Regions from separate parts of the Peribacillus phoenicis genome, predicted to be linked through region 3. Evidence: riboswitches for the same ligand, from Rfam matches in the RefSeq annotation. Region 3 holds a riboswitch; each other region holds the start of a gene.
What was found. A riboswitch is a leader RNA that binds a small molecule or an ion and turns the genes downstream of it on or off. The one in region 3 is predicted to bind lysine.

Region 1 (4,521 bases), 1.2 Mb from region 3:
TCAGGGAACGATCATCTATGTAGGCAAAGCGAAAGTGTTGAAAAATCGTGTCCGTTCTTATTTTACGGGATCTCATGATGGGAAAACATTTCGACTCGTGAATGAGATTGAGGATTTCGAATACATCGTCACCTCTTCCAACATCGAGGCTCTTATTTTAGAGTTGAACTTAATCAAAAAACATGACCCAAAATATAATGTCATGCTAAAGGATGATAAGACGTATCCTTTCATCAAGCTGACTGCGGAACGCCACCCGCGTCTAATCATTACGCGAAAAGTCAAAAAAGACAAAGGGAAATATTTCGGCCCTTATCCGAATGCATTTGCAGCTAACGAAACGAAAAAATTGCTCGACCGCATCTATCCCCTAAGAAAATGCAATACGTTACCGGATCGCGTTTGTCTCTACTATCACCTTGGCCAGTGCCTGGCCCCATGTGTATATGATGTAGAGGAACAGGAATATAAAAAAATGGTCGATGATATCAACCGGTTCTTGAACGGCGGGCATACTGAAATAAAAAAAGAACTGACTGAAAAAATGCTGGAGGCATCGGAAGAGCTCGATTTCGAGAGGGCCAAGGAGTTCCGTGACAAGATTGCCCACATCGATATTACGATGGAGAAGCAGAAAATGATGACGACCGATTTCATCGACAGGGATGTATTTGGCTTTGCCTATGATAAAGGCTGGATGTGCGTTCAGGTATTTTTTGTCAGGCAGGGTAAATTGATAGAAAGGGATGTTTCGCTTTTTCCGGTCTACGATGAACCCGAACAGGAACTTCTTACATTCCTCGGTCAGTTTTACGAGATTACGAACCACTTTAAACCAAAGGAAATCTTGCTGCCTGAATCAGTGGATGCCGAAATGGCCGAAGGGCTGCTTGGTGTCAAAACGATTCACCCGAAACGGGGAGCGAAAAAAGACATGCTTAAATTGGCGAATAAGAATGCCTCCATCGCGCTTCAGGAAAAATTCTCTTTGATAGAAAGGGATGAAGAAAGAACGATCAATGCGGTGGAAAACCTCGGGAAGCAACTGGGTATCTACACACCGCATCGAATTGAAGCTTTCGATAACTCCAACATCCAGGGAAGTGACCCAGTTTCCGCTTTAGTTGTGTTCATTGATGGAAAGCCGGAAAAAAGGGAGTACCGCAAATATAAGATCAAGACGGTCCAAGGGCCTGATGATTATGAATCGATGCGTGAAGTGGTCAGAAGAAGATATTCACGAGTATTGAAAGAAGGGCTGCCGCTTCCGGACTTGATCATCATTGATGGCGGAAAGGGACATGTCGAAGCCGTTCGGGATATTCTGGAAAATGAATTGGGCCTTGATATTCCACTTTCAGGCCTCATTAAGGATGAAAAGCATAGGACCTCGCAATTGATGATCGGAAATCCGCTTGAAATCGTACCTCTTGATTCCCGGAGCCAGGAATTTTACCTATTGCAAAGAATTCAGGATGAAGTGCATCGGTTCGCGATTACGTTTCATCGCCAGCTACGCGGGAAAAATGCAGTTCACTCCCAGCTTGATGATATTCCAGGAGTCGGGGAAAAGCGAAGGAAGCAATTATTAAGGCATTTTGGATCATTGAAGAAAATCAAAGAGGCGACGGCCGAGGAAATCATGGAAGCTGGCATGCCAAAAGGGGTAGCCGAGGGAATCGTTAGAAAATTACAAGAATAATCTTGCTACCGATAAATCTCTATGCTATGATTAAAAAGAATTTTTAACTAGACAACTTAAAAGTGCTGATAGAGGTGCGGAATTCAAGAGTAAAAACCTGGAGAAGTATGAGCTTCCATGAAAGGTTTTGAAAGGGGATGACGCCGAAGGAATACAAGACTCATACCTTGTTTTCCTGGTCCGACATTTAATAAATGGCGGATTGTCAGGGTTTATACCCTGGAGAGCTATCTCACTGTGTTTACAGTATTTAGATATGTGATCACAGCAATGAGATATTTCTCATTGCTTTTTTTATTGCCTAAAAAGGTAGAGAGGGTGCATGAGGATGGCATTAATCGTTCAAAAATTTGGCGGAACATCCGTCGGAAGCGTAGAAAAAATCAAAAATGTTGCCGATCGGGTAATCGAGGAAGCGCAGAATGGAAATGAGGTAGTCGTCGTTGTTTCAGCCATGGGGAAAACCACGGATCAATTGGTGTCCATGGCCCGGGATATTTCCGGAACCCCGAGCAAGAGGGAAATGGATATGCTTTTGACTACGGGGGAACAGGTAACGATTTCCCTGTTAACGATGGCATTGATTGAAAAAGGACATGAAGCCATTTCGTATACTGGCTGGCAGGCTGGCATGCAAACGGAATCCGTTCATGGGAATGCCCGGATTTTAAACATCGATGCCACGAGGATCCAAGCTAAGCTACAGGAGAAGAAAATAGTGGTCGTGGCCGGTTTCCAGGGTAACGATGCAAATGGGGAAATCACTACCTTAGGGCGAGGCGGTTCCGATACGACGGCGGTTGCCATCGCTGCAGCGCTGAATGCGGATAGATGCGATATTTATACGGATGTAACGGGCGTTTTCACAACGGACCCTCGCTACATAAAAGGCGCACGAAAACTCCAATCCATTTCTTATGATGAAATGCTGGAACTTGCCAACCTGGGGGCGGGCGTCCTTCATCCGAGGGCTGTCGAATATGCAAAAAATTATCAAATTCCGCTTGAAGTCCGTTCAAGCATGGAGAGAGAATCAGGAACGATCATTGAGGAGGAAGCAACTATGGAAGAAAACTTAATTGTACGCGGGATTGCTTTTGAAGACAGTATTACGAGGGTCACAATATATGGTTTGCCCCAATCACTTGGTGCATTATCCACAATCTTCACAACACTTGCGAAAAACCGGATCAATGTGGACATCATCATTCAAAGCATGACTGCCGAGGATACGACCAATCTATCTTTTTCCACAAAAAGTGAAGATACGGAAGCGGCCTTGATCGTGCTGGAAAATAATAAAGAACAATTGGGATTCGACCGAGTCGAAACGGAGAGCGGATTGGCCAAAGTGTCCATCGTCGGTTCTGGTATGGTATCCAATCCGGGAGTGGCTGCCGAGATGTTTGAAGTGATGGCCAATACAGGCATCCAGGTGAAAATGGTCAGCACATCGGAAATTAAAGTTTCGACTGTCGTCAATGAAAAGGAAATGGTGAAGGCGGTTGAATCTCTTCATGAAGCATTTAAACTAGGTCAACATGCAAATGTGCTAGCTTAAGTGTCAGGAGTCCAATAAAAAACAGACTTCCGGTAAAAAGGGTAAGTCTGTTTTAAGGGCTCATTAGATTGGATCTCTGGGATCCCATTGGATGGTGAATATCACTTTTTTTGCGCGGCGTTTGATTTCTTCCGTTGATTCGCTGAGGAATTTTTTTTGCAGTGTAAACTGCTCGGCAAGGAAACCGGCTTCAAGTTGGAAGTGACAATCAGGGTGTAAATCCAGGCGGCGGCTGATTATTTCACCCGTCAGGGATAACTCCATCTCGTGTTTCGTATACTTCAAGATTTCCAGATTGCCCCATCCAGCGCTTTGGAAAAATTCAATCACTTCCTGATCGCCATTCAATGGGAATTTTCTTGCTAATTGTTTACCTGCCCAATAGAGGATTTGATTAGAGTCTTTTCCGAGAATATCGTTCAATAGAACTTCTCTGATTAATTCGTATCCGAAAGCTGGAACCAGGAATTCTTCAGTTTGAATTTCTTCAGTTTGAATCTCTTCTTCTATCGCAGCAGCAATATTTTTTTTCATAATTTATCGCCTCTTTCTGTAAATCTATTATAAACGTATTTCTTTTGCAAATTATACTGTTTTTTATTTATTTAAATAACAATTGGAAAAAAATGAGAAATTATACCGAGATATTAATAGTTAAATTAGAAATTTATTCAAAATATCATCTTGACATGCAAAAAATAGCCAATTTAATCCAATAAAATCTATTCTGAAAAAGAGATTTCTTGTATCCGTTTTCTTGACGCACATAGAAGTCAGGAGTAAAATGGACATGTCACATAATTGTAAAGGAAGTATAGAGGAGTTTTTTTGACTCTATACTGTATTTTCACGCGGAGATAAAAGGTAGCCACCAGTTTATCTTTGCATGATTTTTCACAAATTAAGGGGGGGCACTTAGTGGCAAAAAATCGTGAGTTTGGGAATCGCAGGCTTCATTCACTTCTAGGAGTAATTCCAATTGGTCTATTCCTAATTTTTCATTTATCGGTAAACTTTATGGCAACAAAAGGAGAAGAAACTTTTAATGGGGCAGTTCATTTAATTGAGTATACGCCCGTGAAGATTCTGGTAGAATGGGTCGTCATCTATCTACCGCTCATTTTCCATGCTGTGTACGGAATTTATATTGCCTTTACAGCAAAAAACAATTTAGGCAGATTTAGTTTCTTCCGTAACTGGATGTTCATGCTACAACGTCTAACTGGAATCATAACGTTGATTTTCCTTGTTTGGCATA
Region 2 (4,521 bases), 2.1 Mb from region 3:
TTTCATAATTAATTACTAATTATTTTAACATTTTAGTTCGTTAGTTAATATGTTATTTTGTATAATAGAAGAAACTTAAAATAATATTAAAAAATATTGCTGATATACAGAATTAAATTAAGTTTTATTATTAAGGTGATACCGTTTTTGGAACAATTGTAAAAGGAGTGACTATAAGTGGAATCTATCGTAAGCAAGGTTCTAGATAATGTTGATATTCAAATTTTAGATTTACTGCAAAAGGATGCACAGTTAAGCAATACTGAGCTTGCAAAGCGTGTCAAATTATCTCCACCAGCTATACATTCAAGGATAAAACGTTTGGAAAATGAAGGGTTTATTAATGCACAAGTAGCAATTTTAAACCAGGTGAAGCTAGGTTTTGATTTATTATGTTTCATTTTTATTAGTACGAATATACATCAAGCTGAAGAACTGGAAGTATTGGAAAAGGCATTAGCTTCTATGTCAGAAGTATTAGAGTGTCATTGTTTAACAGGTGAGTATGATTATCTTCTAAAAGTGGCTAACAAAGATCGGAAGGAATTAGAAATATTTATTAGAAAGTTAAATAAACTAGGTATAACAAAAATTCAAACTAGCCTAGCTCTCAGAGAAATTAAATATTCAACAGTTTTACCCATATAGGAAGAAAAGTCCCGTTCGTAAAAGTACACTTTATCGCACGTTTTTTGATAGAACAAGAGAACGAGAGAAAGGTAGAAGAAGGAATAAAAAAATGAAGTCCTTAAATTTGGAAACATAAAGTTTGCAGCAAGGATCAAAATGAAGAACAGCAACATCAGGCCATGAAATAAAAGGGTTTGGAGAAAAAAATGGCCTTTCTAAAGAGAAACATAGGCTATTTATTCATTATCAATTTATATTAGTAAATATAAATCCATTCTGCTCAACTAGTTTAAGCAATGAGCCTTGCATCGATTAAAAAGCAGTGCACTCTTTATGAGTTGCACTGCTTTTTAAAATTTTATCCCGTTTATTATGGTCTTTAATTAGAAAATCGGTATTAAAGTATAGCTGAAAGAATCATTATCTTTATTTATTTAACAAAACAGCTTCTTCATTACTAGGTTGTAAAGCTATTTGTAGTGCTCTTTTTTCTTCATCGTTTAAAGGGACCATCGGTAAACGGACACCTCCAACATTTAACCCCCGCATATTTAATGCTGATTTTACTGGTGCCGGGCTTGGTGCAGCAAATAATGCTTTCATGATTGGAAGAAGTTTACGATGCGTAGAAGCAGCACCTTGGACATCACCATTTTTAAAGCTATTGATCATTTCTTGCATTTCATTTCCAATTATGTGTGAAGAGACCGAAACAATGCCTGTTCCACCGATGACTAAAACCGGTAATGTTAACCCATCATCGCCGCTGTACAATGTAAAATCACTAGTTGTTTTGCTAATGATTTGTGCCATGGCATCTAAGTCACCACTTGCCTCTTTTACTGCCACGATATTGTTAATTTTTGAGAGGTTAACAATCGTCTCCACTGACATGTTTACAACACTTCGTCCTGGAATATTATAAAGCATTACCGGTAATGATGTTGAATGGGCAATAGCGCTAAAGTGCTGAAATAATCCTTCTTGAGACGGCTTGTTATAGTATGGGGTAACGAGCATGATTCCGTCGACTCCTGCTGCCTCTGCTTGCCTTGTCAAGCTGATAGAAGCTCTCGTGTTATTTGAGCCAGTTCCAGCTATGACTGGAACTCTTCCATCAACAACTTCTACAACAATTTTGAATAAATCCAGTTTCTCTTCTGTTGTTAATGTAGGAGACTCTCCAGTTGTACCAGCTACAACTAATCCATCAGAACCATTAGCAATTAAATAGTTTACTAAAGTTCTCGTAGCATTAAAATCAATCTCATCATTATGATTGAACGGGGTAACCATTGCGGTTAAAACTTGGCCAAAATTCATAACTACACACCCTTTTGTATAATATTTTTTTAAAAATTCAGAGGTGGTTAGGGCCATTCAGGAGTAAACGCAAAAAAGCAACAACGAGGATTCGCTGCTGCAGTAGAAACAATATTTACCAAAAAATGTTTCCGCGCATAAGATAGCCCTCCATATAGTTTCCTATATGACAGTCCTGTATTTATTCAATAGCAGAACCAGCTTCAAGAACATGAGATTCTTTCCACTTCGGCAAATTCCCCTTTCCACAATAGTCATAGGATCTCATTCTCCTCAAAATGTGTACTAATGGTCTTTGCTCCTCTATCCTCACTTCAAAAAGTATGAAGTAAGAAAATATTTAATTGACTGTAATATAACAAGGAATCCTTTCTATTGCAAGGCCAATTTAGAAATAATTTTTAGAATACATGAATTATCAATGGAAATGGATACGGTATAGGGCTGGATTCATCTTTTTTAGTATTATGTAATCTCAATATTTATAGATTTATAAAACAAACTGTGTGAAAAATTTCAACCTTTTATAGTCAGTTTTGACAATAGATATATCTTTTAGAAGGAATCAAGGTGGGGGAAGACAGCAAGATATGAAAATCCGTGACGTGGAAAGCAAGAAAACGATCGCTTCAATTGTCAGTAGGATACCATTGATTCAGGATTGGAACGAGATACATATAAACAGCATACGTATCTCGTTCCAAATCCATGAGATGAAATGAAAAAAACCATTAAGATTCGTGGGGGTGTTAACAAAGAAAATTGATCACGCATTGAACTGCGAAATGGATTGTGCATAGTAGGCAAAATGGGAAAGATGGCAATAATGCAATTCTACCGTCGTTAACAGGAAGTTTTCATTAGTATCTCATTAATAACGACCGGTGTTCGCAGAAATAATGAGAGCCCCGCTTGAAGAATAAATACCTGCTTTGGCCAAAGCATTATACGGATCTAAATTCCATAATTGTGCAGTATAACATGATGTCTGCCCTTTCATTATCCATCCGTTTCCACCGGAACTAGCACAACTTGTAAATGCTCTCTTAGTCGTGCCATTAAAACTGTCAACCCAAACATTTGCATAATAATCGTAAGGAGCAGATGAATAAAACTTTAAGTAACCCCACGCCGTATGACAATACGCACTTCCTTTTAGCTGCACATATCCAATTTTCACACCGTTTTTATAGATATATTCTGTTTCATAGGTGATTGGGCTTTTAGAAGCACACCCTGTCGAATAAGGGTTTGTATTATCGTAGGACAAGGCAAATGCTTTATTCATCGGTGCAATCGCAAAAAAAACTCCAAAGACAAGAGTCATTACCATCACAATATTTAATAATTTTTTTATAATAACCTCTCTCCTTTCCTTCTTCTAGACTTTACCATATGAAAATTGGTATTTCTATGTACTATGGAATCATTTACCATCTGTATAAATATTACCATTTTACGGGTATCTACGGAGTTAAGGGATAGTACCCCATTCCCATTAAGAAAAGGAAAATCAATACCAAAAACGAGACAAAAGTGAATGGAACGAATACTGGACATAGTTTTATTTGATTTATTAATATATAAATTACATTGGTTTTATATTTTATTAATAATGTAAAGTTACTATTTTAATTGGTAAACACCATAAAAATTTATAAACAAGGAGGATATTTGTCGATCTGTTAAAAAAATACATAATTAGCTAAACGATAAATAGGAGGTATTGATTTTGAAAGGGAAATATAAATTTGCAGCGATGCTGACAGTTGTAACGGTAGGATTAACAACTTCTTTATCAAGTGTACAAGCATTCTCGGAATCTTCAAATTCAGATAATAAACGTAAACCAGAGCTCGTTTTTCCAGTAATCAGTGATGTACATATTGATGATGGATCAACAGCTGATATGAACAAGTTCAGAACAGCCATGGATCAATTAAATAAAGCTGCGCCTAGACAGGATGCTTTTGTTGTCGTTGGGGATTTAACGGACTATGGATACGCTTCTGAATACGATAAGTTCTTCTCCATTTATAATGAGAAGAAACAAGGTGATGTCCAATCCATGTTTACAATGGGGAACCATGATTATTGGAATGGACTTTCCGTTGAAAAGGCACAAGATCGTTTTCTCGAGAAAACAGGAATGGATTCTCTTTACTATCATAAAAAAGTAAATGGATATGATTTTATTACGTTAAGTCCGGAAAATGGTAATACGCATGGTTTATATTCTGTTAATCAAATTAACTGGCTAGGTGAAAAATTAGCTGCAGCAGAAAAAGAAAATCCGGACCAACCAATCTTTGTTTTTCTTCATCAACACATTAAAGACACTGTGTATGGAAGTGACTTGTGGGGAACTCAGGAAAATAAAGAACTTTTATATGATACTTTAAAGAAACATCCACAGGTTATTACATTTTCAGGCCATTCTCATTATCCACTTGAAGACCCTAGAACGATTCATCAAAAAGACTTTACGTCAGTTGGCACGTCTTCTGTTAGTTATTTGGAATTGGAGCCAGGCAAACTTCAAGGGTTCCATCCAGAAGGATATCGGGA
Region 3 (4,521 bases):
GCCCCGGGTTGTCTCAAGGTTTGGTCATGATGGGAAGTATCGTATTGAAAGCGCTAAGATGCTTGCCGCTTGTCTTCAGATGCTTCAAGGTACACCTTATATATATCAAGGGGAAGAACTGGGCATGACCAATGTTGCATTTGAAAGCATCGATGAATACCGGGATATCGAAACATTGAATTCATATGACGAACTCGTCAATTCTCATGGCTGGTCGAAAGAGCGGATGATGTCAGCCGTCCATGCCCGCAGCCGGGATAATGCGAGAACACCGATTCAGTGGAATGACTCCCGTAACGCAGGGTTCACGCAAGGGACTCCTTGGATTAAGGTTAATCCCAATTTTCCCGAGATTAATGCAGAAAAGGCCTACAATGATCACAATTCCATTTTTCATTTTTATAAAAAGCTTATCCAAATACGCAAGGAACATGATATCGTCGTTTATGGCCGTTTTGAACTGCTGTTGCCGGATGATGAACGAATATTTGCCTACACGAGATCGTTGGAAGAAGAAAAGCTGTTGGTACTATGCAACTTTAAAGAAGAGCAGGCTCCCTATACTTTGCCTGAAGAGCTGCAAGCATATTCTGCCACAAAGCTGATCGGCAATTATGATCAGGAGGAAGAAGGGATCTCGAGCAAACCCCTGCAACCATATGAATGCCGTGTTTATCATTTGAAATGAAAAAAGGACCTGTTCTTCTCCGATTAGGAAGAACAGGTCCTTTGCGTATTATTTTGATTTAAGGTCACATTCCTCTAGGGGAATGATTTTCGTTTTATGCTTAATTTTATAGCCGAACCATAGGACGAAAAATAGAATCAAGCCAATGTAGGAAACAAACATTGAATTCCAGTCAATCCCATCGCTGCTGAAAGCTTGATAGCCTTGTCCGATGATAATAATAATACAAAGGACAAGTGCGAATATAGGTCCGAATGGGAAGCCTTTTGCCCGGAATGGTAAAGCATTCATATCAAGGCCTTGAGCTGCGTAGGCTTTGCGGAACCGATAATGGGCAATCGCAATCCCTACCCAGGTGACGAATCCCGCCATTCCTGAAGCATTCAATAACCAGATATAAACGACGCCATCACCGAAAAACGAAGCTAGGAATGCAACGCAGCCAACTAAAGAAGTCAGGATAAGTGCATTCACGGGTACTCCTCTTTTATCTAACTTGCCTAGGAATTTCGGTGCTTTCCCATCACGTGCCAAGTCCCATAGCATACGGGTTGAAGCGTACATGCCAGAGTTACCTGCAGAGAGTACGGATGATAAAATGATCGCGTTCATGATGGATGCAGCAAATGCAAGGCCGGCCCGTTCAAATACAAGCGTGAATGGACTTACGGCAACATCTTGACTCAATAAACGTGAATCCGTAAACGGAATGATCATTCCAATAACGAAAATTGCAAGGATATAGAACAAGAGGATGCGCCAGAAAACGGATCTGATCGCTTTAGGGATATTTTTTTCTGGATCTTCACTTTCACCAGCAGTCACTCCAAGCAATTCCGTTCCTTGGAATGAAAAGCCGGCAGCCATGAATACGCCTAGAATCGTGAAGAACCCTCCGTTAAAGGGACCTTCGCCCATTGTGAAATTGGAAAAACCAATTGGGTCATTCCCACCCATGATTCCGAGAATGATCAGAACACCCGTAATCAAGAAAATGACGACTGTCACGACCTTGATCATGGCGAACCAGAATTCTGTTTCCCCGAAACCTTTAACTGACATGTAATTGATAAGAAACATAGTGATTAACGCAATGGCACTCCAGATAAATGAAGGGCTATCCGGGAACCAGAACTTCATAATTAAGACAACGGCTGCCAATTCGGCGGCAATGGTGATTGCCCAGTTATACCAGTAGTTCCAACCAATCGCAAAACCGAAAGACGGATCGACGAATTTGGATGCATAGACACGGAACGAACCGGCCACTGGCATGAACGCTGCCATTTCTGCAAGACTTGTCATTAAGTAATAAACCATGATGCCGATGACCGCGTATGCCACCAAGGCACCGCCGGGTCCGGCTGAATGAATGGCCCCGCCACTAGCTAAAAATAAACCTGTTCCAATCGTTCCACCTAATGAAATCATCATTAAATGACGCGCTTTCAGGCTCCTTTTCAGTTCAGTAGGGCTTGATGGTGATTGTGAATTTGACAATTGATGTTACACTCCTTTTTATTGGAAGGGAACGAAAAATAAAAAAACAGCAGTCGAAAAAGATCGACGGCTGTTTATAATAAACCCGTTTATCCTTCCGAAGATAGCTCCCCACGCTTTTTGAAAAAACGTGACAGTGGTGTTCCTGTTCGGTAACACCGCCAGCAAGAATATACATGGAATATACCCTAACTTCGGCAACTTATCCTTTCAAACGGAGTCTTTAATCTTCCAGAATCTCGTCCGCTTTACTTTTATAAGCTGCAGCCTCTAACTCATCGGTAAATGAGGAAGTATTCAATTTTCTAATATCGTTGCGCCAGCTTGTAAGTGACGTCGGACGATTGTACTCATGAAATTCATGCAATCGTTAATAGATTGCTAGTAATTGAGTAAACTTTACTATATCAAAATTATAAAATAACTTCTGGGATATCGCAATGATTATTTTATGTGGTTATTTTTTCCTAGTAAATGAAAGATGGCAGTAAGGAAGAATTCAAATATAAAACATCCTGATAACTAAACGGTACTCCTTTTTATAAGGGCGTAGTCCAGTTTTACATGTTTGACCACTTCAGGATTCTCAAATAGATCCACTGCCATTTTACCAATCCATTCCAGTGGTAAGGAAATGGTCGTGATGTCGAGCATTTCACTCAGGCTATCATTATTGAAGCCGAGAATGGCCACATCTTCCGGTACCCTTATACCCGATTTCTTAGCGGTAAGAATGAAGCCTGCCGCCGTGTCATCATTCGTGATGATGAGAGCTTCAGGTTTGTCCATCATTGAATTCCAATCCTTAAACAATTGTTCACCGTCTTTGATGTGATAACTGCCTTCAAACAGCCATTCTTTATTGTTTATCAGTTTATGTTTTCTCATGATATCGTTAAAGGCCTTTGTACGATGGGAACTATTTCTGCTCTTTTTACGGCCGAGGCTGTATCCGATTTTCTTATATCCTTTAGCAATCACGTACTCAAGGGCACAGGAGAAAGCTGCATAATGATCAATGCTGATGGATGAGAATTCAGCCTGGGCTGTATCTTCACATAAAATAATCGGTCCGTATTTTTGATAATCCAAGAGGATTTTCATTTCCGAAATCCTTGAACAAACGATAATGCCATCGAGCTGCTTCATTTGCAGCATATTAAAAGCCTGGATCTCTTTCTCCCTGTCATAATTTGTTTGAAAGATGACGATATGACAGCCAATTGCATTTGCCTGTTTAGTAATTCCGTTAACGATTGCCCCGTAATATGGGTGATTGTTGAAGGGAATGATGACGCCGATAAGATTGGTTTTGCCTTTTGAAAGATGAATGGCGTTGATGTTTCTCGTATAATTCAAACGATCGATCGCTTCTAAGACGCTCTTTCTTTTATCGGGGCTTACATATGGATGATCATTCAATACACGAGACACTGTTGAGACAGATACACCAGCACATTGAGCTATTTCTTTAATATTTGTCATGGTATCACCGTTTTTTCTTTTTTTATATTGTACAGTATGAAACCCATTTCAGGGCAAGGGAACAGTGTGGGACTGCTGAAGATTTATTCTAATAAGGTCTTGTTATGGTATTGGTTTCATCCTTTAAGATTGGTTTAAGTCTTAGAGGAGGAGGAAATCATGATGTTCCAAACTTTAATCACCCTGTTTGTGCTTTGCGGAATTGAATTGGGATTTGCGTACTTGGCAATTTCCTTGAAACAGGAAAAATGAGTGGAAATGCCCGTCAATAATTCCGCGGCATTACGCGTGGAAACCGCGTTTACTCGTGAATTTCACGTCGTCCCAAAATAGCCCCCATGGTTTATATTCACCATAAAAACTCCACAATATAAATATAACTTCATCGTTACGTTTCATGTACGGAATGACTGACTGTCAGGGAGCTTCCTGACAGTTTTTGCTGTGTGTAAAAGTCATTCACCTTTTTGAATTGTTTAAAAATAGTTGCACTTTTTTTGTATATTTGTGTATAGTATAAAATAAGTTGTGTAGAGGAAACTTTTTAGCATTTGCGACAATGTAAAAAAATTTACACTTAGTTTTGCGCATGGCAAACTATTTTAGAAAGATGAAAAAGGGAGGGAATATGGATGGGTTTTCTAAAATCTATTGGGGGCGTGCTTGCTGCATTGCTGATTTTAACGGGGTGCGGCAATGATACGGCCGATAGGGATAAAGGCAATGGCAAGCTGAATGTCGTTACAACAACGGGAATGATTGGGGATTTGGTTGAGAACATCGGCGGTAAACATGTCGAGGTCACCAGTTTAATGGGACCGGGAGTCGACCCCCATCTATATAAAGCG

Region 1: it holds a riboswitch for lysine, as region 3 does, so the genes downstream of both, ABC374_RS17535 (aspartate kinase) here and ABC374_RS23575 (amino acid permease) in region 3, are expected to answer to the same signal.
Region 2: it holds a riboswitch for lysine, as region 3 does, so the genes downstream of both, dapA (4-hydroxy-tetrahydrodipicolinate synthase) here and ABC374_RS23575 (amino acid permease) in region 3, are expected to answer to the same signal.

Annotation. Positions count from the first base shown of each region.
Region 1 is NZ_JBDFMF010000001.1:3,570,354-3,574,874, reverse strand. Features, by position in the region: gene uvrC (excinuclease ABC subunit UvrC) at 1-1,702, shown strand, start outside; lysine riboswitch at 1,764-1,940, shown strand; gene ABC374_RS17535 (aspartate kinase) at 2,031-3,263, shown strand; gene ABC374_RS17530 (YslB family protein) at 3,327-3,797, opposite strand; gene ABC374_RS17525 (succinate dehydrogenase cytochrome b558 subunit) at 4,182-4,521, shown strand, end outside.
Region 2 is NZ_JBDFMF010000001.1:2,616,393-2,620,913, reverse strand. Features, by position in the region: gene ABC374_RS12790 (Lrp/AsnC family transcriptional regulator) at 178-648, shown strand; gene dapA (4-hydroxy-tetrahydrodipicolinate synthase) at 1,057-1,953, opposite strand; lysine riboswitch at 2,089-2,267, opposite strand; gene ABC374_RS12780 (DUF2690 domain-containing protein) at 2,825-3,280, opposite strand; gene ABC374_RS12775 (metallophosphoesterase) at 3,686-4,521, shown strand, end outside.
Region 3 is NZ_JBDFMF010000001.1:4,739,840-4,744,360, reverse strand. Features, by position in the region: gene ABC374_RS23580 (glycoside hydrolase family 13 protein) at 1-688, shown strand, start outside; gene ABC374_RS23575 (amino acid permease) at 737-2,188, opposite strand; lysine riboswitch at 2,285-2,469, opposite strand; gene ABC374_RS23570 (LacI family DNA-binding transcriptional regulator) at 2,711-3,673, opposite strand; gene ABC374_RS23565 (metal ABC transporter solute-binding protein, Zn/Mn family) at 4,306-4,521, shown strand, end outside.